3 regions of the Clostridium sp. X genome follow, and region 1 is predicted to be linked to each of the others. Evidence: predicted binding sites of a transcription regulator. Region 1 holds the regulator's gene; each other region holds the start of a gene.
What was found. Region 1 encodes HrcA, which represses chaperone genes, less so after heat shock. Its sites were predicted from a motif close to TGTTAGCACTCNNNNNNNNNGAGTGCTAACA; they were not measured.
Positions count from the first base shown of each region.

Region 2: the regulator HrcA is predicted to act here: its motif matches at 1,715-1,745, upstream of groES (co-chaperone GroES).
Region 3: the regulator HrcA is predicted to act here: its motif matches at 2,018-2,048, upstream of htpG (molecular chaperone HtpG).

Region 1 covers NZ_CM146912.1:2,866,695-2,869,992, reverse strand. The annotation lists gene lepA (translation elongation factor 4) at 1-192, shown strand, start outside; gene hemW (radical SAM family heme chaperone HemW) at 226-1,356, shown strand; gene hrcA (heat-inducible transcriptional repressor HrcA) at 1,561-2,610, shown strand; gene grpE (nucleotide exchange factor GrpE) at 2,622-3,263, shown strand.
Region 2 covers NZ_CM146912.1:347,617-350,914, forward strand. The annotation lists gene groL (chaperonin GroEL) at 1-1,306, opposite strand, end outside; gene groES (co-chaperone GroES) at 1,378-1,662, opposite strand; gene ACX0KU_RS01710 (TIGR01906 family membrane protein) at 2,004-2,648, shown strand; gene ACX0KU_RS01715 (4Fe-4S dicluster domain-containing protein) at 2,672-3,298, opposite strand, start outside.
Region 3 covers NZ_CM146912.1:1,546,479-1,549,776, reverse strand. The annotation lists gene htpG (molecular chaperone HtpG) at 99-1,979, opposite strand; gene ACX0KU_RS07885 (MBL fold metallo-hydrolase) at 2,112-3,041, opposite strand; gene ACX0KU_RS07880 (Gfo/Idh/MocA family oxidoreductase) at 3,069-3,298, opposite strand, start outside.

The DNA.
Region 1 (3,298 bases):
GGTGCAAAAATAATAGCTAGAGAAACTGTTAAGGCAATGAGAAAAGACGTACTTGCAAAATGTTATGGTGGAGATATTTCTAGAAAGAAAAAGCTACTTGAAAAGCAAAAAGAAGGTAAGAAGAGAATGCGTCAAATTGGTAGTGTAGAAGTGCCACAAGAAGCATTTATGTCAATTTTAAAGGTTGATTAATATATTTATTACATTAGAATGGAGCTTTTAAACATGGATAAGGGTATTTCATTATATATACATATTCCATTTTGCAAGCAAAAATGTTTGTATTGTGATTTTCCTTCCTTCTGTGGTATGGAAAGTCAAATGATAGACTATGCAAAGGCACTTTCTAAAGAAATAGACAATATAGGAGAAGAAACAATAAAAACTATATTTATAGGTGGGGGAACTCCCACCTATTTGTCTTTAGAGGGATGGAATATAATAGGAAAAAGTATTCATAAACTTAAAAAAAGTACTGATTTAGAGTTTACAGTAGAAGGTAATCCGGGAACTTTTGATATAGATAAACTAAGATTATTAAAGTCTATTGGAGTAAATAGAATTAGTATAGGATTGCAAGCATGGCAAAACATACACCTTAAAAATTTAGGGAGAATTCATACTAACGAAGAGTTTGTAGAAAGTTTTACAATGGCAAGGAAGGTTGGATTCGAAAATATAAATATAGACTTAATGTTTGGAATTCCAAATCAAAACCTTCAGGAATGGAAGGATACATTGAATAAAGTTACGGAATTAAATCCAGAACATCTATCTTGTTATAGTCTAATAGTTGAAGAGGGAACAGAGTTTTTTAAACTATATGAAAGAGAAGCTCTAAGTTTACCTGAAGAAGATTTAGAAAGAGAAATGTATTGGTATACCTTAGAATTTTTAAAAAATAGAGGATTTAATCAATACGAAATATCAAACTTTTCCAAAGAAAAGAAGGAATGTAAGCATAATTTAGTTTATTGGAACTTACAAGAATATATTGGTTGTGGTGCATCTGCACATGGTTATAGAGATTGTATTAGGTATAGAAATGAGGAAAAAGTTGAAGAATATATAAGGTTAATTAATGATAAAGAAAATGCTGTTGTAGAAAAAAAGAAAAATTCAATAGAAGATGATATGGAAGAATATATGTTTATGGGACTTAGGAAAATAAATGGGGTTTCCGTTGATGAATTTTACCATAGATTTAAAAGTTCTATACATCATGTATATGAAGCAGCTATTTTATCTAATAAAAATAAAGGACTATTAGAAGAAAATAAAGGAAGATTATTTTTATCACCTAAGGGAATAGAGGTTTCTAATGTAGTTATGAGTGATTTCATGATAAGTAATTAGAGATTAAACATAATGATATGAAAAAAAGAGAAACTAAAAGAAAATAAAAAAAAACTGGGAATATTTGATTAAAATGAATTAATTACGTATAAAATATGATATTGACAAAAAAATAGTAGAGTGATAACTTTAAGACGTAGTCGTTAGCACTCACACCTATAGAGTGCTAATAAATGAGGTGATTGATTGAATAATTACTTTAATATGGATGAAAGAAAAATAAAAATACTTCAAGCTATTATTCATGACTATATAATAACTGGTGAACCAGTAGGTTCTAGGACAATTGCTAAAAAGTATGATTTAGGCATAAGTTCAGCTACTATAAGAAATGAAATGTCTGATTTAGAAGAATTAGGATTTATAGAACAACTTCATACTTCTTCGGGCAGAAAACCTTCGGATAAAGGTTATAGATTATATGTAGATAAAATGATTCATCTACCAAAACTAACACCTGAAGAAGAATTAATGATTAAAAAAGAATTAATTAACGAGGCTTTGTATGAAGTAGATAAGATTGTTAAAAAAGCTATAGCTTTGCTTTCGGATCTTACAAAGTTAACTTGTGTAGTTAGGCCTCCATCAGTAAGAAGCAGTTCTATTAAGGTCATCCAACTTTTAAACATAGATAATAATATTTTAGCTATTATCGTAACTCAAAATGGAATTATTAATAATAACATAATTAGAGTTAATAAAACCATAAGTCCAGATATGCTTCAGAAAATATCAAATGTGTTAAATAAAAAACTTGTAAATTTAACAATACAAGATATAAATTTAGAAGTAATAAATGATCTCAAAATTGGACTTAGAGGATATGAAGATATTTTTCAAGCAATAATTTCTGCTCTTTATGAGGCTTTAAGCAAAGCTGATAATAATGAAATCTATTATGAGGGTGCAGCAAACATATTTAACTATTCGGAGTATAATGACGTTGAAAAAGCAAGGCAATTTTTATCCTTAATGGATGATAAAGATACATTAATGAAATTATTTAACAACGTATATGATGTAGCAACCTATGATAAGAATATTTCTATTAGTATTGGAAAAGAAAACTTTATTCATGATGCGCAAGACTGTAGTGTAGTTTCGGCAGTTTATTCTCTTGGGAATCAACCTCTAGGAACTATAGGAGTTATTGGACCAACAAGAATGCAGTATTCTAAAGTAATATCTCTTTTAACTGAGCTAGTAGGAATTCTTAATAATAACATAGGTCAAATATATATTGATGATAAGTAAGAGGTGAAGATATGATAAGTGATGAAAAGCTAAAAGAATCTAAGGAAAAAGAGGGAAATATGAGTAGAGAAAATGAAGGCTTTAGAGAAGAAACTTTAGAAGAAGCAGAAGTGAATGAAGATATGGAGTTTGAAGAATTAAAAGAAGAAATCAATTTAGATGATGAAAATAAGGCTAATGAAACAGAACTATTACACATTGAAAATAAAAGATTAAAGGATGAAAATAAGAAATTATATAATGAATCAGAAGCTTTAAAAGATAGATTTTTAAGAATGAGTGCTGAATACGAGAATTTCAGAAAGAGAACAGAGAAAGAAAAACTTTCTATATATACAGATGCTTGTGCAGATGTTTTAAAACATATGTTACCTGTATTAGATAACTTAGAGAGAGCAATGTCAGCGGAAGGAAATGCTGATGACATTAAAAAAGGAATAGAGATAACTATTAGACAATTTAATGAGGCATTACAAAAACTTAAAGTTGAAGAAATACATTCAACTGGAGAATTTGATCCTAATTATCATAATGCTATTATGCATATTGAAGATGATAGCTTTGGAAAAAATGAGATAGTTGAAGTTTTTCAAAAAGGATTTAGAAGAGATGATAAAATTCTTAGATGTAGTTTAGTCAAAGTAGCTAACTAATCTAAATCATAATATAAAATACTTATAAAAATTAG
Region 2 (3,298 bases), 590 kb from region 1:
CCTTAACATCTATAACATCAGCAGTTAATTTTGCAACTTCTTTTATAGCATTAATGTAAGCTGTTCCACCACCTGCAACTATACCTTCTTCTACAGCTGCTTTTGTAGCTGCTAAAGCATCTTCTATTCTTAGTTTTCTTTCTTTAAGTTCTGTTTCTGTAGCAGCACCAACTTTAATTAGAGCAACTCCACCAGCAAGTTTTGCTAATCTTTCAAGTAACTTTTCTTTATCAAATTCAGAAGTAGTTTCTTCGATTTGTCTCTTAATTTGAGATACTCTATCTGTTATTTCAATTTTATTTCCTTTTCCATTAACTATTACAGTGTTTTCTTTAGAAACTTTAACACTTTCAGCAGTTCCAAGCATATCTAAAGTTACTTCTTTTAAATCTCTTCCAAGTTCTTCAGCTATAACTTCTCCACCTGTTAATACTGCTAAATCTTGAAGCATTTCTTTTCTTCTATCACCAAAACCTGGAGCTTTTACAGCTACACAAGTGAATGTTCCTCTTAATTTATTAACAACTAAAGTAGCTAATGCTTCTCCTTCTATCTCTTCAGCAATAATCAATAATTTTCTTCCTTGTTGAACTATTTGCTCAAGTACAGGAAGTAATTCTTGTATGTTAGAAACTTTTTTATCAGTTAAAAGAATATATGGATTATCAAGTACAGCTTCCATCTTTTCTGCATCTGTTACCATATATGAACTTAAATAACCTCTATCAAATTGCATTCCTTCAACAACTTCAAGTTCAGTTGTCATTGTTTTCGATTCTTCTACAGTTATAACACCTTCAGTACCTACTTTTTCCATAGCATCTGCTATTAGTGTTCCTATTTCTTCATCAGCAGCAGAAATAGAAGCAACCCTTGCTATATCTTCTTTTCCATCTACTTGTTTTGATCCTTTTTTGATTTCTTCAACAGCAACATCAACAGCCTTTTTAATACCTTGTCTTATAAGCATTGGATTTGCTCCAGCTGTTACGTTCTTTAATCCTTCTCTTATTATAGCTTGAGCAAGTAATGTAGCAGTTGTTGTTCCGTCTCCAGCTACATCATTTGTCTTTGTAGCAACTTCTTTAACAAGTTGAGCTCCCATATTTTCATATGGATCTTCAAGTTCTATTTCTCTTGCTATACTAACACCATCATTTGTTATAAGTGGTGCTCCAAACTTCTTATCTAAAACAACATTTCTTCCTTTTGGTCCTAATGTAATTTTAACTGCGTCAGCTAGCTTATCTACACCTCTTTGCATAGAACGTCTTGCTTCTTCACCAAATAATATGCTTTTAGCCATTTTATATACCTCCTAATTTCCCATGTATTATATAGTCTAATTCTAAATAGATAGTTATCTACACACTATCCTTACTCTACTATTGCTAATATATCATCTTGTTTTAAAATTGAATAATCTTCTCCATCAATTTTAACTTCTGTTCCAGCATATTTTGAGAATAATACTTTATCTCCTACTTTTACTTCCATTCTTATTTCTTTTCCATCCACTACTCCGCCTGGTCCTACTGCAACTACTTCTGCTTCTTGTGGCTTCTCTTTAGCACTTCCTGGTAAAACTATTCCGCTTTTTGTTGTTTCTTCTGCTTCTAATCTCTTAATTACAACCCTGTCTCCAAGTGGCTTTATTCTCATAAAAAAACCCTCCTTATGTAATTTTTATAATATTTAAATTGTTTTTATGGTTTATTAGCACTCATTGTTGCCGAGTGCTAATACAATTATAATAATAATTTATACTAAATTCAATAGCAAATTCCACTTTTAAACTCATTTCTTCATTTAATCCAAATAAATTAAAATAATTTTAATTAACATGATGATTCTTAATTTTTCTTTACTTTTCTATTCCTTACTATTCAATAATGTATATAAAGTTTATATAAAATAAATAACTAGAAAGTAATGTAATTATATTTTAAAATAAAGTCAATAATAATCAATAATTATATAATCCTTATATTGGAGTGATAATTTTGAAAAAATCCTTTAATATCCACACATTACTAAATATTTGTTTATCCTTATGTATTACTTTATTAATGATGATAATTATCGTAAATATAGCTTTAAATAATAAATTTATTTATTACTATAATATTGTTGAACTAAATCTACCAAAGTCTTCAAAACTTGATATATCAACAATTAAAGCTAACTATCATTATGTTATAGAATTTGTTCAAAATCCTAATATAAACTTTCATCTTCCTACCTTACCTTATTCAACGGAAGGCAAAATTCATTTTGAAGAAGTAAGAAATATATTTACTTTTTTGTATAGATTGAAATTCATTCTATTTTTAACCACAATTATAATATTTATTCTAAATTTAAAATCTTATGACTATAAATTTTTAAAATGGTCAGCTATTCTACTGCTAATTTTACCTTTAGTATGTACTCTTCCTTTTTTAATAAATTTCGACAAAAGTTTTACTATGTTTCATAAATTGTTTTTTAATAATGATTACTGGATTTTAGATATTAATACTGACCCTATTATTACCATTATGCCTCAAGAGTTTTTCTTTCATTGTGCAATATTTATTATTGTCTTACTAACTTTAACTAGCTCTTTATTATACTTAATCTATAAACTAAAAAACAAAAGACATTAGGCAGAACCTAATGTCTTTAATAATTAAAACTTTCTTTCTAATTTTATTCCTTCAAATTCAGCTAATTTCTCATTGGATATTACATGTTCACTTTTTGCTGCCTTAGAGAAATTTGCTAATGGTACTTTTGACTTCTTCTGGGAACATATTGTACCAGCTCCACCAATACATCCACCTTCACACATCATACCTTCAAAAAAGTTTCCAGGTAGCTTTCCATTTTTAGCTAGTAACATAAACTTTCTCAAATTAGAAAATCCACTAATCTTTACTGGATTAAATTCTACTTCAATGTTCTTGCTCTTAATATAATCTTCAACTGCTGCACTTAATCCTCCCCCTTGGGCAAAACCTCTTCCAAAGGCTGAAGCATCATTTACTTCTACATCTTCACATTGTTTTGGATCTATTTCATATGCATCTAATATTGCTGCTATTTCTTCAAAGGTTAAAACATAATCTATAGCATCATTTATACTCTTTCTAGAAATTTCGGTCTTTTTCGCAGTACATGGACCAACGAATACCACAATAGCATCTTTATCATTTTTCTTAATCAATCTACCAGTAGCTATCATTGGCGATACTGTGTGAGACATTCTATCAGCTTGATCTGGAAACTTGTTCTCTATATATGAAACAAATCCCGG
Region 3 (3,298 bases), 1.3 Mb from region 1:
AAAATAGAAATTTATTATTTACTAAAAGAATACTAACTGTTTAGATAATTATTTTAAAAAGCCACCTTCAAGTAAAGTATCTTGAAAGTGGCTTTTATCTATACCATTATCTTACATATGTTATTTGTAAATTCTACTGGATCATTAATTGGAAGTCCTTCAATAAGAAGTGCTTGATTATATAATAAAGTTGTATACAGGTTTAATTTTTCTTTATCTTTTTCATAAGCTTCTTTTAATGTTTTAAATACATCATGATTTATGTTTATTTCTAAAACTTTATCTGCTTTTATATTACCACTATCAGGTATAGCACTTAATATTTTTTCCATTTCAATTGAAAGTTCTCCATCTGTTGATAGGCATACTGGATGATTTTTAAGTCTCTTTGATGCTCTAACATCTTTAACTTTATCTGATAAAATGTTCTTCATATTTTCAAATAATTCTTTGTTAGCTGCATCTTGCTCCGTAGATGATTCTTTATTTTCATCTGCTTCTATACCTAAGTCAGCACTTGATATAGATTTGAATTCTTTTTCCTTATATGTCATTAACATTCTTATAGCAAACTCATCTACATCATCAGTAAAGTATAATATTTCATATCCTTTATCTAAAACAACCTCTGTTTGTGGAAGTTTTTCAATTCTTTCATTTGATTCCCCTGTAGCATAGTAAATATATTTTTGCTCTTCAGGCATTCTAGAAATATATTCTGCTAAAGTAACCATCTTATTTTCTTTTGATGAATAGAACATTAATAAATCTTGTAGAACATCTTTATTACTTCCAAAATCGCTATAAACTCCATATTTTAATTGTCTACCGAAGGCTTTATAGAATTCTTCATATTTATCTCTATCATTTTTTAATAAGTTCTCTAATTCACTTTTAATTTTGCTTTTTATATTCTTAGCTATAAGCTTAAGCTGTCTATCATGCTGTAAAATTTCTCTAGATATATTAAGTGATAAATCTTCCGAATCTACTATACCTTTTACAAAACTGAAGTAGTCCGGTAATAAATCTGAACACTTATTCATGATTAGAACACCACTTGAATATAGCTCTAAACCTTTTTCATATTCTTTAGTGTAAAAATCATATGGAGTTTGCTCTGGAATAAATAAAATAGAATTATAGCTTACAGCACCATCAACACTAATATGAATATGTTTTAATGGTTTATCAAAACCATAGTGCTTTTCAGAATAAAACTTTTCATAATCTTCTTGAGTAAGTTCATTTTTATTCTTTCTCCATATAGGTACCATACTATTTACAGTTTGTTCTTCTGTATACTCTTCGTATTCACTTTCACTGCCTTCTTTGAGTCTACTCTTAGTTATATTCATTTTTATTGGATATCTAATAAAATCAGAGTATTTTTTAACAATATTTTTTAGTCTGTGTTCTTGTAAATATTCATCAAAATTTTCATCTTCTGTGTTTTCTTTTATTTTTAATATAATATCTGTACCAATTGAGTCCTTCTGACAAGATTCAATAGTATAACCCTCTACCCCTTTTGATTCCCATTTGTATGCTTCCTCACTACCAAAAGCTTTACTTATAACAGTAACAGTCTCTGCTACCATGAATGCAGAATAAAATCCTACACCAAATTGTCCAATTATATCATATCCATCTTTTAATTCATTTTCTTTTTTAAATTTTAAAGACCCACTTTTTGCTATAACTCCAAGATTATTATCAAGGTCTTCTTGTGTCATTCCAATACCAGTATCAGAAATCGTAAGTGTTCTATTTTTCTTGTCAGGTACTATTCTGATATAATAATTATCTTTATCAAAGTTTAAAGAATCATCTGTTAATGCTTTGTAGTAAATTTTATCTATTGCATCACTTGCATTAGAAATGAGCTCTCTTAAAAAAATCTCCCTATGAGTATAAATTGAGTTAATCATAAGATCTAGTAATCTTTTAGACTCTGCTTGAAATTGTTTTGTTTCCAATTAAATCTCTCCTTCCAAAATAAAAACTATGTATTCTTTGTTAGCACTCTCACGTACCGAGTGCTAAACCCTAATTTTTATATAACATATTTTTTTTACCATGTCAATATATTTTTCCCACATATTCAATTATTATGGATATGTTGATAGCCTTTGCTCATTATCAATAACTACTTTTTTATATTTAATAAATCCATCTTCTATACTTAAGTCAATTAACCCTTCTTCGCTTAAGTATTCAACATAAGACCTTATGATTCTTTCTATTTCATTATGTTTATCTATACTATTTACTGGAATACCAAATTTCTCAACTACAGTTTTTGTGATGGTTTCCATTGTCATAGAATCTCCTATAGCTTCATATACCCTTAAGGCAATATCTTTATAAAAATCTATATTATCAGTTACAAGCTTTGTAATATCGTCATATATACCCTTGTGTGCTACTACATACTTGCTACATTTTAAATCTAAAAGCTTTTCTTTGCTTTTTAGATCCTCGCTAAGTATATATACATATGGCATTTTAGCCTCCTCTATAACCTCATAGCTTATTAGAGCATCTGCTAGATAAGCAACATCATCTGGGGTCATAATGCATATATGCTCTGGAGTATGTCCTGGGGTAAAAAGAATTTTAAATTCAATATCACATATATGTATACTATCTTGATTATCCCAAATCATAATATCCGTTTCGCAGACCATGTGACCAAATCGCTCTATTACATCAGTTAATGCATGATTTCTAAAATAAATCTTTAAATTTACCGTAGAGTTAGAAATAAGAGCCTCATAAGCTGGCATAGCAATTATACAATTGTATTTGTTTTTTAAATATGCATTATTTCCTGAATGATCTATATGAGCATGACTACATATTATAGCAACAACCTTTAGATTACTTTTGTCCAATAACTGGTCTATACCTTTTTGCTCCCTTTTAGCCCATCCTGAGTCTAGCATAATAATCTCTTCCTCATTAACTTTGTAAAAAGGTATGTATGTCATTCCAGTATCAATACAAAATGTATTTCCCTTAACTTTTTTTATTTCCATCTAACATTATCTCCTAGTTTTTTAAATTTAAAACGTAATCCATCGTCTTTCTTTATTACTTTGTTCTGCTAATTCAATAATCTTTATAGTATTTCTTGCCTGCTGAGGCTTTACAATAAGTGCCTCTTTATCCAAAATAGCCTCATACACATTCCTATAAAACTCTCTGTAATCACCTATCTCACTTTCTACTCTACCTACTATATGTATACCCTCTACTTCAGTATTAATTTTACCCCATAATCTTTCTGGCTCTT